DNA from 3 places in the Geobacillus sp. C56-T2 genome. Region 2 is predicted to be linked to each of the others. Evidence: riboswitches for the same ligand, from Rfam matches in the RefSeq annotation. Region 2 holds a riboswitch; each other region holds the start of a gene.
What was found. Region 2 has a riboswitch for S-adenosylmethionine ahead of GC56T2_RS14745 (methionine ABC transporter ATP-binding protein). Riboswitches for the same ligand answer to the same signal wherever they lie in the genome.

Region 1 (4,289 bases), 2.1 Mb from region 2:
CTTTACTTGCCAGCGGAACAAAAACTCCCATGCTTCCAAATGTTTTTTCGCTTCAAAGGCGTCGCGGCCCCAGACGGTGATGCCGTGGTTATGGATCAATACCGCGCCCGTATCGCCGTCGACATGTTTCGCAAATTTAGCGGCCAACGTCGGGATGTCGGCGTCATTGTCAATGATCGGAATGCGCACCGCGGCGTTTTCCTCCCAAATGCCGAACGCTTTGATGATTTCTTGGCCGGAAAAAACCGCCTCCCCGTTTTGGGCGTACACGTCGGAAATGAGGTTGTTGTCAACCGTATGGACGTGCAAGACGCAACCGGCCTTCGTCCGCCGATAAATCTCGACATGCAGCAGCGTCTCCGCCGACGGCTTCAAATGCGTGTCTTCCGCCGGGTTTCCATCGCCATCAACGAGCAGAAAATCTTCGTCTGTCTGCTTCCGTTTGTCTTTGCCGCTGGCCGTGACAAGAAAGGTGAGCGGATCGTTTGTCACTTTGATCGACAAATTGCCGCTTGTCGCGAAAAACCAGTCGCGGGCGGCAAGCTCGGCCTTCACCCCGGCGAGCTCGTTCCATTTTTGCACGACGAGGCTCATACGATCACCTCCACCTGCTGCAAATGATCCATCACATCAAAAAACGTCGCAAACGGCGCATGGGGTAAGCCAAACTCCTGGCATTTTTGGAGCAAAAAATCGCGCGCCAACACGTAATCCGCTTGCTTCGCCACCGCTAGGTCCGTAATCGAATCGCCGATGACGACATGATACCCGTCCGGGCGGGAAAGCTTGCGAAGGAGCGACGGCTTGCAGCAGCCGCAGCCGTTTTGGCACTCGCTGTCGCACGCGTAAGGCCATGTGATGCGGATCGTCGCGCCGCTGAAATCGGAGCCGTTGCAAAAAATGCGCTCTCGTTCGATGATCCCGTCAAGCAGCGGATAGACAAAAAAGTCGATCCCGCCGCTCACCACATAGAGCGGAATGCCCTGCTCTTTCGTCCAAGCGGCGAATTCGCGAAACCCTTCCCGCAAACGGGCGGTGCCCCGCAGAAAATCGACGATTTCGCCCTTTAGCGAAGACGGAAGGAGGGAAAACATCTTCCCGACCCCTTCCTGAACGGAGATGCGCTCAGCGAGAATGTCGTCTTTGAGCGCCTCCCACTCCGGCGGGGCGAACTGTTTCATAATGGCGATAATGTTGTCGTTTTCCGTAATCGTGCCGTCAAAATCACAAAAGAGAACAAGCTGTCTTGTCATGCTTCCACCTCAACAGCGCCCCAGCGGTCGATCGCTTTTCGCAGGGCCTCGTTTTCAACAGCCGCTTCGCGGAGCGGCCGACCGGCCAACACCGCATCGATCGCCGCGCGAAACGCCTGGCCGCCGCCGATCGCCCCGTCCGGATGGCCGTGAATGCCGCCGCCGGCGTTGACGATGCTGTCAAGGCCGAAATCGCGGAAAAGAAGGGGCACGAGACCCGGATGAATGCCGGCCGACGGCACCGGAAAGGCGCGCGCAAACGGCTCTTGGTCATCGGTGAGCGCCCGGGCGATGCCAAGCGCCTGCTCGCGCTCGAGAGCGACGCTGCCGTACGGCGACGGGAACAGGACGAAATCAGCCCCGGCGAGCCGCAACAGCTTGCCGAGCAACAGCGACGGGGCGACCCCGTAAAACTCAGACGGCGTGATCGCGCCGCTAAACGCCGGATGCGCCATAATCGGCACGGTGATGTTTTCATCCTCGCGCAGCCCTTGCAACACATCAAGCCCGTAGGCGAACACGTTAAACAACAGCACATCGGCGCCAAGCTCGGCGGCCCGTTTCGCTTTTTCTTTCAGTTCAAACGTTTTGCCGGTCAAGTTGACGGCGTACAGCGTCCGTTTGCCCGTTTGTTCGTACACTTCCCGAAGCGCGGCCTTTCCTTCCGTAATCCGCTTCTCAAACGGAAGAAGCTCGCTATCAAACAAAATTTCGTCATCTTTGACTAGGTCGACGCCGCCAAGCGCCTGTTTTTTCAATTCGGACGTCAAATACGCCAAATCGCGGCCGATGATGCCTTTAAAAATGCTCATCAACAGCGGGCGGTTATATACCCCGACTTTTTCGCGAATGCCGCTGATGCCAAAGCGCGGCCCCGGAAATTGCCGCTTCCACTCATCCGGAAACTCAAGGTCAAGCAGCCGCACTTCCCCATCAAGCGACAACTTTCCGAACGTCGTCACCAAAAGCGCCGGCAAATCAGCGCTGAAGTTGACCGTCGGATAGGCGATTTTGACGATCGCCCGCTTCAGCCGCTTGCCGAAATACGCGTTTACCCGCTCGCTTTCGCCAAGCTCCTCAACGGCGACCACTTCCCCTTTATGTTTGCGAAGCTGCTCCTGCTCCAACGCCGGCAAGTCGGTCCATGTGCCGACCGTCAAGCCGAGCGCGATCCCTTCCGCCTTTTTGCGGATGTCTTTCTCGTCATGAAGCAAATACGTTGCCATCACTGCACTCATCATTCATCCCTCTTTCCAAAGAAAAAAGCCCCTTCATAAGAAGAGGCGTCATTCGTTTATGGCGCTCTTCTTATCTCTCAGCGTTTCCGCTGCAAGAATTAGCACCGTGCTTGAATGTACCAAGCCGGTTGCCGGGCTTCATTGGGCTCGTCCCTCCGCCTGCTCTTGATAAGAATGCTTGCGTAACTATACACTTGTCAAACGATTTTGGCGAGTATGGCAAATTTACTTTGAATTATGACAGCCTTTGCCGCCGTTGTCAATCATTTTTTTCAAAACAGTCCGAGCCGTCCGATCCGCTCCGCCGCTTCACAGAGCCGCGCCTCATCGGTCAATAGGCCGACGCGCACATACCCTTCGCCGTGCTCGCCAAAACCGATGCCCGGAGCGACGGCGACATGCGCCCGCTCAAGGAGCACATCGGCAAACTCGGCGGACGACCACCCTTTCGGTACGGGGAGCCAGGCGAAAAACGACCCGGACGGCGCCGGTGCTTCCCAGCCGATCTCGCGCAAGGCAGAAATGAACGTATTGCGGCGCGCTTCATACAGCGCGACAAGCTCGTTGACGCAATCTTGCGGGCCGAGAAGTGCTGCGGCCGCCGCTTCTTGGACGGCGCCGAACAGGCTGACGTACAAATGATCTTGCAGCAGCTCAAGCGCCCGAATGATCCGCTCGTTGCCGACGGCAAACGCGACGCGCCAGCCGGCCATATTGTACGTTTTCGAAAACGTGTAAATCTCGACGCCGACGTCTTTCGCCCCGTCAACTTCGAGGAAGCTGACCGGCTTTTTGCCGTCAAAACCGATCGCCCCGTAAGCAAAATCGTGCACGACGGCAATGCCGTGCTTGGCGGCGAACGCCACCGTCTCGGCGAAAAACTCGTTCGTCGCCGTCGCACCGGTCGGGTTGTTCGGATAGTTTAAAAACATCAGTTTCGCCTGATCGGCGACCGCCGCCGGAATGGCGCTGTAATCGGGCAAAAATTGCTGCTCGGCGACAAGCGGCATCATTTCCATCCGCGCGCGGGCGAGCGCGATTCCCGACCAGTAATCCGGATAGCCCGGGTCCGGGACGAGCACCACATCGCCCGGGTTGACGAGGCAAAGCGGCAGCTCGACAAGCCCGGCCTTGCCGCCAAACAAAATGGCGACTTCGCGGGTCGGGTCGACCTTAACTCCATACTCGCGCGCATAAAAGGCGGCAACGGCTTCTTTCAAAAACGAGTAGCCTTGAAACGGCGAATATTTATGGTACTTCGGATTGGCCGCCGCCCGCTGCATCGCCTCAACGATATGCTTCGGCGTCGGCTGGTCCGGATTGCCTTGCCCTAAATTAATGACATCATGCCCGGCTTTGATTTTCTCTCCCACTTTGGCGACAAGCGAAGCAAAAAACTGCTTCGGCAGCTGTTCAAGCAGTTCGGAAAAAGGAAATTCGATCGTCATCGCCCACACCTTCTCAAAAATTCTTGAAATTCTAGTGCAACATCATATATCGTAAAAAGCAAAATGTAAAGCAAATTTTTTCATTGGGGTGAAAAACAATGACCATCCGCATCGCTTGCCTCCAGCTCGATATCGCGTTTGGCGATCCGCAAACGAACGAACAGCGAGCCGAAACAGCCGTGCAATCCGCCGCCAACGAAGGAGCCGATATCGTCGTGCTTCCGGAACTATGGACGACCGGCTATGACTTGGCGCGCCTAGACGAAATTGCCGATGACGATGCCGTGCGGGCGAAAGCGTTCGCCTCCCGCCTAGCGCAAACATACGGCGTCCATTTCGTCGCCGGCTCA
Region 2 (4,289 bases):
AAAATGGAAAAGTTTACAAAGACGTGACCGCTACCGTTGAGCCGGGGCAAAAATATGTCGACTGCGACGGGGAAGCGGGCTGGTGTTGAAAGGCAACGGTGGATGGCCGTTGCTTTTTTTCAACCTTTGGCTCGCATCGATCATACAATAGAGCAACATTGGTGGAGTTAGGTGGGGCGGATATGCGACAAGTGGAAAAGGTGATCATCGTCGAGGGGAGATCGGATAAACAAAAGGTGGCGGCGGTGTTGAATGAACCGGTGGTGATCGTGTGTACGAACGGGACGATCAGCGATGCCCGCCTGGAAGAGTTGGCCGACGAGTTCGAAGGCCAAGATGTATACGTGCTTGCCGACGCCGATGAGGCGGGGGAGAAGCTGCGCCGCCAGTTTCGCCGCATGTTTCCCGAAGCCGAACATATTTATATTGACCGGGCGTACCGGGAAGTGGCGGCCGCTCCGCTTTGGCATTTGGCGCAAGTGTTGCTGCGCGCCGATTTTGAGGTGCGCATGGAATGGTTGATGAAGGGGGGAAGCGGGTGAACGCGATCCATCGCAATGAGCTCAGAAAAACGATTGAGAACGAGCCGCTTTTGGCGCTGTATTTGTATACCCCGCTGTGCGGCACATGTCAATTGGCGCGACGGTTGCTCGTGATTATCGAGCAGCTATTCCCGACGTTGCCGTTTTACGAAACGGATATCAACTATATTCCCAAGCAGGCAGTGGAGTGGCAAATTTCCAGCGTTCCATGCTTGCTTCTTTTTGTTGACGGAGCGATGGCGGGCAAATGGTATGCGTTCCCTTCCGTCACCGATTTGTATGAGCAACTGCAAGCCCGGCTGCCTCGTTGACTGTGCCCTTTTTTGACTCCGTTTGACACATTTCTTGGGAAATGACAAAAACGGCGTCCGTTCGTCAACAGGCTGTCGAGATTTTTGTAAAGGATTCTTGCCCCCACATATGGAAATAGAGAACAAAGGACATGGGGGTGATGGTCAATGGAAGTGCGTGAATTTGTGGAACGGTTCATCGAGCGGATGCAAATGTTGCGTCATTTGTTGCCGATTTTGCCGGACGAGCAGTTATGCGTTCGGTTTGAAAGCGACGGGGAGGCCGCTTCCGTCTTGCTTGGCAAAGAGCCGGCCATCGTTGAGTGCGAGAACGATGAACGAAACACGTTGACGGTGCGCGGTTCGAAGGAAGCGCTCGCCTCCTTGCTGAGCGGTGAGCTGAAGCTGCAGCAGCTCGTCCGACTGCAAGAAGTGCACGTATCGGGAAGCTTCCGCCATTTATTGCTGCTGGAGTCGCTCCTCCATTTGGCCAAGCCGTATCGGCATGTCGGATAAAAAATGGGTTGACACGATTCGACATCCAGTGATACAATCACATTCGTAACCAAATTGAATACATTCGCGTTGCGCTCTTATCAAGAGAGGTGGAGGGATGTGCCCAATGAAGCCCGGCAACCGTCAGCGCTTGTGCTGAAATGGTGCCAATTCACACAAAGCAGCCTGCTTTGAGAGATAAGAGACGGAATGGTAGACAATACCTTTCTGTTCTCCGCGGGCAGAAAGGTTTTCTTTTTGCGCTTGCTTGGACGCTGGGCGTGAACAGCCCGCTTCGGCCGCTTGCGCAGGCGCGCTCGGCGGCGGGGCTTGCGCCTGCTGGCGAACGGGAAGCGAACGGCAAGAAAGGAAGGTGAAACGATGATCACCCTTGAACAGGTGACGAAAGTATACCAAGCGGCCAACGGTGCGGTGACAGCCGTTGACAACGTGTCGCTTGAGATTCGCGAAGGGGAAATTTTTGGAATTATCGGCTACAGCGGGGCCGGAAAAAGTTCGCTCATTCGGCTGTTAAACGGATTGGAAAAACCGACGAGCGGTCGGGTGATCGTCGCCGGCCGCGACATGGCGCGCGTGAAAGGTCGGGAGCTTCGAAACGCCCGTCAGGAAATCGGCATGATTTTCCAGCATTTCAACTTGCTTTGGTCGCGCACCGTCAGGGAAAATATCGCCTTTCCGCTCGAGATCGCCGGTGTTCCGAGAGAGGCGCGGCAAAAGCGCGTCGATGAGCTCATCCAGCTTGTCGGGCTCACCGGGCGGGAAGAGGCGTATCCGTCCCAGCTGAGCGGCGGGCAAAAGCAGCGGGTCGGCATCGCGCGGGCGCTCGCCAACAATCCGAAAGTCCTGCTTTGCGATGAGGCAACGTCCGCCCTCGATCCGCAGACGACGGACGCGATTTTGGATTTGCTCGTTGACATCAACAAGCGGCTCGGGCTGACGATCGTGCTCATCACCCATGAAATGCACGTCATTCGCAAAATTTGCGACCGCGTCGCGGTGATGGAAAGCGGCAAAATCGTTGAACAAGGCGACGTGCTGCACGTGTTCCGGAACCCGCAGCAACCGATTACGAAACGGTTCGTCAAGCAGCTGGTCGAGCCGGAGGAAACCGAAGAAGCTGTCTCGCATCTGTTCGGCCAATACCCGAACGGGGTGATCGCGCAGTTGACGTTTGTCGGCGCCGCCGCTGGACAGCCGCTCATTACGCAAGTTGTCCGCCAATTTGCCGTTGATGTCAACATTTTGCAAGGAAAAATCTCGCACACCCATCAAGGCGCCTACGGCGTGCTGTTTGTGCACATCGACGGGGCGGCGGATGAAATCGGTCGGGCGCTCGACTATATTCAAGACCAACAAGTGGCGGTGGAGGTGATTCACGATGCTCGCTAACCTCCTGCCGAACGTGCAATGGGAAACGATGTGGGCGGCAACGGTCGAGACGCTGTACATGACCGGCATGGCGGTCGCCGCCACGTTCGTCCTCGGGATCGTTCTTGGCTTGCTGTTATTTTTAACGGCAAAGGGAAACCTATGGGAGAACCGGCTGGCCAATACGGTCATCGCGGCGTTCGTCAACATTTTCCGCTCCATTCCGTTCATTATTTTGATCATTTTGCTTATTCCGTTTACGAAATGGCTCATCGGGACGATGCTCGGCGCCAACGCGGCGCTGCCGGCGCTCATCATCGGCGCGGCGCCGTTTTACGCCCGCATGGTTGAGATCGCCCTCCGCGAAATTGACAAAGGGGTCATTGAAGCGGCGCAGGCGATGGGCGCCTCGACGTGGACGATCATTTGGAAGGTGCTTTTGCCGGAATCGCTGCCAGCCCTTGTTTCGGGGATTACCGTCACCGCGGTGTCGCTTGTCGGCTACACGGCGATGGCTGGCGTTGTCGGCGCCGGTGGACTTGGGAATTTGGCATATTTGGAAGGATTTCAGCGCAGCCATAACGATGTGACGTTTGTCGCGACCGTGTTGGTGCTTGTGATTGTCTTTGTCATTCAGTGGATCGGTGACGTTGTCACTTCCAAAATAGATAAACGATAAAAGGAGGAAAAAACCGATGAAAAAATGGCTTGGCGTGCTGTTCGCTTCCGTCTTGGTGTTCGCCTTGGCGGCTTGCGGCGGCAACAACAACGCCGCAGATGAGGGCGGCAACGGCAAATTGGTAAAACTGAAAGTCGGCGCCTCGAACGTGCCGCATGCGGAAATTTTGGAAAAAGCGAAACCGATTTTGAAGGAAAAAGGCATTGACTTGGAGATCATTACGTTCCAAGACTATATTTTGCCGAACAAAGCGTTGGCTGACAAAGAAATTGATGCCAACTACTTCCAACACATTCCTTATTTAGAGTCGCAAATGAAAGAGCATGGCTACCAATTCGTTAACGCCGGTGGCATTCATATTGAGCCGATCGGCTTGTACTCGAAAAAATACAAAAGCATCGAAGAGCTGCCGGATGGCGCAACGATCATCATGAGCAACTCGGTCGCCGACCACGGCCGCATTTTGTCGATGCTGCAAGAAAAAGGGCTCATTAAGCTGAAAGAGGGCGTCGATAAAACGAAAGCGACGGTGAATGACATCGTTGAAAATCCGAAGCATTTGAAGTTTAAGGCCGATGTCGACGCTGGGCTGCTGCCGCAAATTTACAAAAACGGCGAAGGCGATGCGGTGCTGATCAATGCCAACTATGCGCTGGACGCGGGCTTGGATCCGGCGAAAGATCCGATCGCCGTCGAATCGCCGAAAGACAACCCGTATGTCAACATTGTGGCGGTGCGCAAAGGTGATGAAAACCGGAAAGAAATCAAAACGTTGGTGGAAGTGCTGCAGTCGAAAGAAATTCAAGACTTCATTAAGGAAAAATATAAAGGCGCCGTCATTCCAGCGGCGGAAAACAATCAATAACGGGAGCGGTTCGCTCCCGTTATTTTTCG
Region 3 (4,289 bases), 1.7 Mb from region 2:
TAATATTTCATCATCATCACCTCTATACACAATTTGTATAATAGTTTTTGCAAATTGTATATAGAGTTTTACGAAATTTTGTAAATTTATTTTAACTGTTCCATGCCTTCCTAGACCCCAACAATGACAAGGGGGATGATGGGCTTTGCCCGCCAGCGCGAGCCGAACTGCAGGGGGCGCTCAGTTCCTAACCGCCCTCGGCGGCAAAGCGCCGAAGAAAGCGCTGCCAAAAACAGCGGCTTTTCGGCGCTTCCCGTTGCTTGTTAAGAGCGGACAAACGTTTTCGGCATCACGACGGCGATGACTTGCCCGCGGGCGCATAATTCACCGTTCGCGAACACTTCGGTGTCAACTTGCCATTTTTTCGGATGAATTTCCGTCACCGTGCCGATGGCCACAAGCGGCACCCCGTGCGGCGTCGGTTTGAGAAAATCGACGTGCAGCGAAGCGGTGACAAAGCGCGGCGGCGTCTCCCCGCTGCCCGGCTCATGGCCGTTTTTCCGGTGCAGCGCCAGCGCCGCTGAACCGGTGCCGTGGCAGTCGATGAGCGAGGCGATCAATCCGCCGTACACAAATCCAGGGATGGCTGTATGTTCGGGGCGCGGCGTGTATACGGTCACCGTCTTGTCCCCTTGCCATCCGGTGCGGAAATGGTGGCCCGTCTCATTCAAACGGCCGCAGCCATAGCACCAAGCGAATTCATCCGGATAGTCGTCTTGAATAGCGTGAACGATCGTTTCTTCCACGAAATCTCCTCCCCTCTTTTTCTAGTATATCATCCAATCGGAAAGGCCTCGACCCCTAAAGCGCACTTTTCGCCCCAAAGTTGCTGTCCATGCCACAATGAGCGTCATGAACAACGAAGCGGCTCCATCAGGAATCGTTCCCGAATGTCAGCCCATACACGGACTGCCATCCGTGCAAAACGAAGCTGACAGGACCTATAAGGCTGGTGATTTCGGGAAAAATACAGCTGGCCACCCATTTCTGTGAAAATGCAGGACTGACGCGGATTTTCATCCCCGGATGAAGGGCAACCCGTTGCCCACGGAACTTTCCGTGAAAATGCCGCACTGGCGCGAGGTTTTCACCCCTAGGTGGAGGGAGATCACACTGCCCATGGAACTTTTCTGAGTAAAAAGGCCACCGATTGGTGTGTGACAGCGGTTTTTCACCGGTCTTCTATGCCACCGATCGACGTGCGGTCAAGGCAAGAAAATAGAAAGAGGCGCCAGCCACGCTCTGGCGCCCAAAGCCCGATCGATGCAAAATCGCGGGCCGCCTGTTTTCATTCTTCTTATCGTTCCGGCTCGTAAAATTCGATCCATTCCCCGTCCGGGCCGAGGAAAAACAAATATTTCGCCCCGTTCGGAAGCTCGGTAATGTCCTCCCAAACGAGCGGAACGCCAAGCGACACGAGCCGCTCTTTCTCCTGCTCAATGCCTTCGACCGTAAATGCGACGTGATGCACTTTTCCTTCCGTCGGCAAATCCGGATTGTATCCTTCGATGAGTTCGACGATGACTTGGCCGTCAAGCCCCAAAAACGCCAGTTTCATCGTCCCATTCGTATGAATCATCTCGCTGAGCAGCTCGAGGCCGACGACGTTTTGATAAAATGCTTTCGATGTTTCGATATCTTTCACTTGGATGCCGACGTGTTCAAATTTTTTGACTGCCATTCGCTGTTCTTCCTTTCTCTCATGTTCTACGATTCAATGGAAAACACAGCCCGCAAATACGGGGTCATTCGCGGTGGAAAAATGCCTTTTTTTCCTAGCTCCTGCCATAGATAGCGGTCAAGGGCGTACGGCCCCTCCGCTTTCCATTCCTCCACCTCATCGTTCGTCAGCACGAGGGAAATCATCGTCCCTTGCGCTTCCCCATACAAGTGGACATAGCCGTCCCCGCGGTCGACATGCACGACCGCCCGGCGATCGAACCGGATGAGCTCCGTCCGCACGCAGCGCATGACGTGAACGGCAAACGTCGCCGCCGGCAAATGCGCCGCCATGCAAGCGCGCAGCGACAGTCGTTCCGCCACGCCCCCTCACCTCCCATCATCAAAAACCCCCCTTCCGCCTCGGAATGACGCGAAAGGGGGTGGCCGTTCTTATCATCCAAAGCGACATCGCTTTGCGGGTGTTAGCACCTTGCCAGCGGCAGGTTGCTGTGGGGTCATCAAGCCCGTTCTCTCGCCCACTCTTGATAAGACGTATGCAATTTGTCTTCTATCTTATCATACATCATCAGAGGCGGCAATCGTCATTGTTCGACTTCCGGCTGCTCGGACGTGACGCCGACATCTTTCCACGTCAGTTTCGAACTCGGATCGACCGTGAAGTTGGCGACGCGGTTGTTGACGGCATAAATGGCCGAACGATACAACGTCGGAATGACCGGAACTTCTTCGTTCATCAATTTTTGCCATTCACTGTAAATTTTCCGGCGATATTCTTTGTCAAACGCCTGTTCAGAATGGCCTTTTTCCAACAGTTCATCGTTTTTCTCATTCACCCAGCGCGAGTAGTTGAACATGACGTTCCGTCCATACAATCCGTATGGATCGACGTCCGTGCCCGTCCCCCACGCGGCTGCGTAAACGTCCACTTTCGGATCGTCTTTTTCGACCATATCATAGAAGGAGTTGAACTCCGCCAAACGTCCGTCCACAAGCTGAACATCGAGGCCGACATCTCTCCAGCATTGCATATAAAATTTAGCCAACGGTTCAGCGATGTCCCCGCCGCTCATTGCCAAGAAGTTGATCTTGAATTTTTTGCCGTTCGGATCTTCGCGGAGGCCATCGCCATCCACATCTTTATATCCGGCTTCATCCAGCAATTGTTTCGCTTTTTCCGGATTGTACGTATACCCTTTGATGGAGCTGTCATGATAGCCCGGGAACGACGGCGGAATGAGCGTGTTCGCCGGGAAGCGCAAACCATGATACAGGCGGTCGGCCACCTCTTGGTTGTTGATGGCGTACGCCATCGCCTGGCGCAGTTTTTTGTTTTGGAATTTCGGATTGTCCATGACGTTTTCCTGCTTTTTCGCATCCCAATGGCCGAGTTTAAAGCCGATATAGTTGTATGCCAAGTCCACTCTGCCGACAAACTGAATGTTTTTCGTCCCTTTCGCGTTCAAATATTGGTCGGTCGGGAACTCGGCGACGTCAATTTCGCCTTTTTTCAGCGCTTGCAGGACGACTTGCGGGCTGACGACTCTCAAAATGACGCCTTCCAAGTTCGGTTTGCCGGCCCAGTAGTCATCATTGCGAACAAACTCGACCGACTCGCCCGGAACGATTTTCTTCACTTTGAACGGTCCGAAGCCGATCGGGTTTTTCCGGATTTTATCCGATTTCGCCAAGTCTTTGATCGGAATGTCTTTCAAGTAATGCTTCGGCAGCGGATACGCCCAAATGCCGGTCAACACCGACGGATTGGCCTGTTTCCATGTGATCGTCAACGTCTTTTTGTCGATGACTTTAATGCCGGAAATTTTATCCGCTTTGCCGCTATGATATTCTTCCATCCCGACGATGCCTTGGATGAGCGCATCGCCATAGCGGACGCCGGTGTAATCTTTATGGCCGATGACCAAATACGCATACTCCAAGTCTTCGGCGGTCACCGGTTGGCCGTCATGCCAGTTGACGTTGTCTTTGATGCGGATCGTCATCGTCTTTTTGTCTTCGGACAACTCGTATGTGGCAGCGCCGTCATTCGTAATCTCATAGTCGCCGTTCGTCCGGAAAAGCGACTCGTCAAAAAATTGCAAAATCTCCGCGTCGGGCGCTCCCGTGTAGAACGCATAGCTGAGCGTTCCTTCAAACGGCGTATCGGACACAAGGCCGTATTTCAGCACGCCGCCATCGATGATTTTCCCGTCGTTTTTCACCGTCATCGGGAATTTGCTGATGTCTTCCTTCTGAGCCGCCGGTTTTTCGTTGTTGTTGCCCTTTCCGCTCGTTGTGTCGGATTTGCCCGTGCACCCGGCGAGCACGAGCAAGAGCGCGGCGAGAGCCGCCAGCCATTTTCTCTTCACATTTTCTTCCCCCTTATCCTAGTCGTTGTCTTGCATCAGCCGCACGTTTCAACGCTTGGCCGATGAAATTTATGCACAGCATCATCACTAAAATAAGCAATGACGCAGGCAACCAAACCCACCATTTGTTTTGCAACACATCCGGATTGGTCGCGTAACTGACGAGCGTGCCCAAGCTCGGCGTGCTCTCCGGCAGCCCGAAGCCAAGATACGTGAGTCCGGACTCGATGCCGATGTTGC

Region 1: linked by a shared signal. The riboswitch ahead of mtnW (2,3-diketo-5-methylthiopentyl-1-phosphate enolase) and the one ahead of GC56T2_RS14745 (methionine ABC transporter ATP-binding protein) in region 2 are both predicted to bind S-adenosylmethionine.
Region 3: linked by a shared signal. The riboswitch ahead of GC56T2_RS06605 (hypothetical protein) and the one ahead of GC56T2_RS14745 (methionine ABC transporter ATP-binding protein) in region 2 are both predicted to bind S-adenosylmethionine.

The regions. Positions count from the first base shown of each region.
Region 1 covers NZ_VJWB01000001.1:907,771-912,059, reverse strand. The annotation lists gene GC56T2_RS04685 (methylthioribulose 1-phosphate dehydratase) at 1-594, opposite strand, end outside; gene mtnX (2-hydroxy-3-keto-5-methylthiopentenyl-1-phosphate phosphatase) at 591-1,253, opposite strand; gene mtnW (2,3-diketo-5-methylthiopentyl-1-phosphate enolase) at 1,250-2,491, opposite strand; SAM riboswitch class I at 2,559-2,666, opposite strand; gene GC56T2_RS04670 (pyridoxal phosphate-dependent aminotransferase) at 2,764-3,939, opposite strand; gene GC56T2_RS04665 (carbon-nitrogen family hydrolase) at 4,038-4,289, shown strand, end outside.
Region 2 covers NZ_VJWB01000001.1:2,958,299-2,962,587, reverse strand. The annotation lists gene GC56T2_RS14765 (YusG family protein) at 1-89, shown strand, start outside; gene GC56T2_RS14760 (toprim domain-containing protein) at 183-542, shown strand; gene GC56T2_RS14755 (thioredoxin family protein) at 539-853, shown strand; gene GC56T2_RS14750 (hypothetical protein) at 1,001-1,348, shown strand; SAM riboswitch class I at 1,423-1,532, shown strand; gene GC56T2_RS14745 (methionine ABC transporter ATP-binding protein) at 1,709-2,737, shown strand; gene GC56T2_RS14740 (methionine ABC transporter permease) at 2,727-3,395, shown strand; gene GC56T2_RS14735 (MetQ/NlpA family ABC transporter substrate-binding protein) at 3,412-4,260, shown strand.
Region 3 covers NZ_VJWB01000001.1:1,294,542-1,298,830, reverse strand. The annotation lists partial or broken gene GC56T2_RS18070 (MerR family transcriptional regulator) at 1-11, opposite strand, end outside; gene GC56T2_RS06615 (PaaI family thioesterase) at 264-746, opposite strand; gene GC56T2_RS06610 (VOC family protein) at 1,298-1,681, opposite strand; gene GC56T2_RS06605 (hypothetical protein) at 1,708-2,043, opposite strand; SAM riboswitch class I at 2,110-2,214, opposite strand; gene opp4A (oligopeptide ABC transporter substrate-binding protein) at 2,265-4,049, opposite strand; gene GC56T2_RS06595 (ABC transporter permease) at 4,063-4,289, opposite strand, start outside.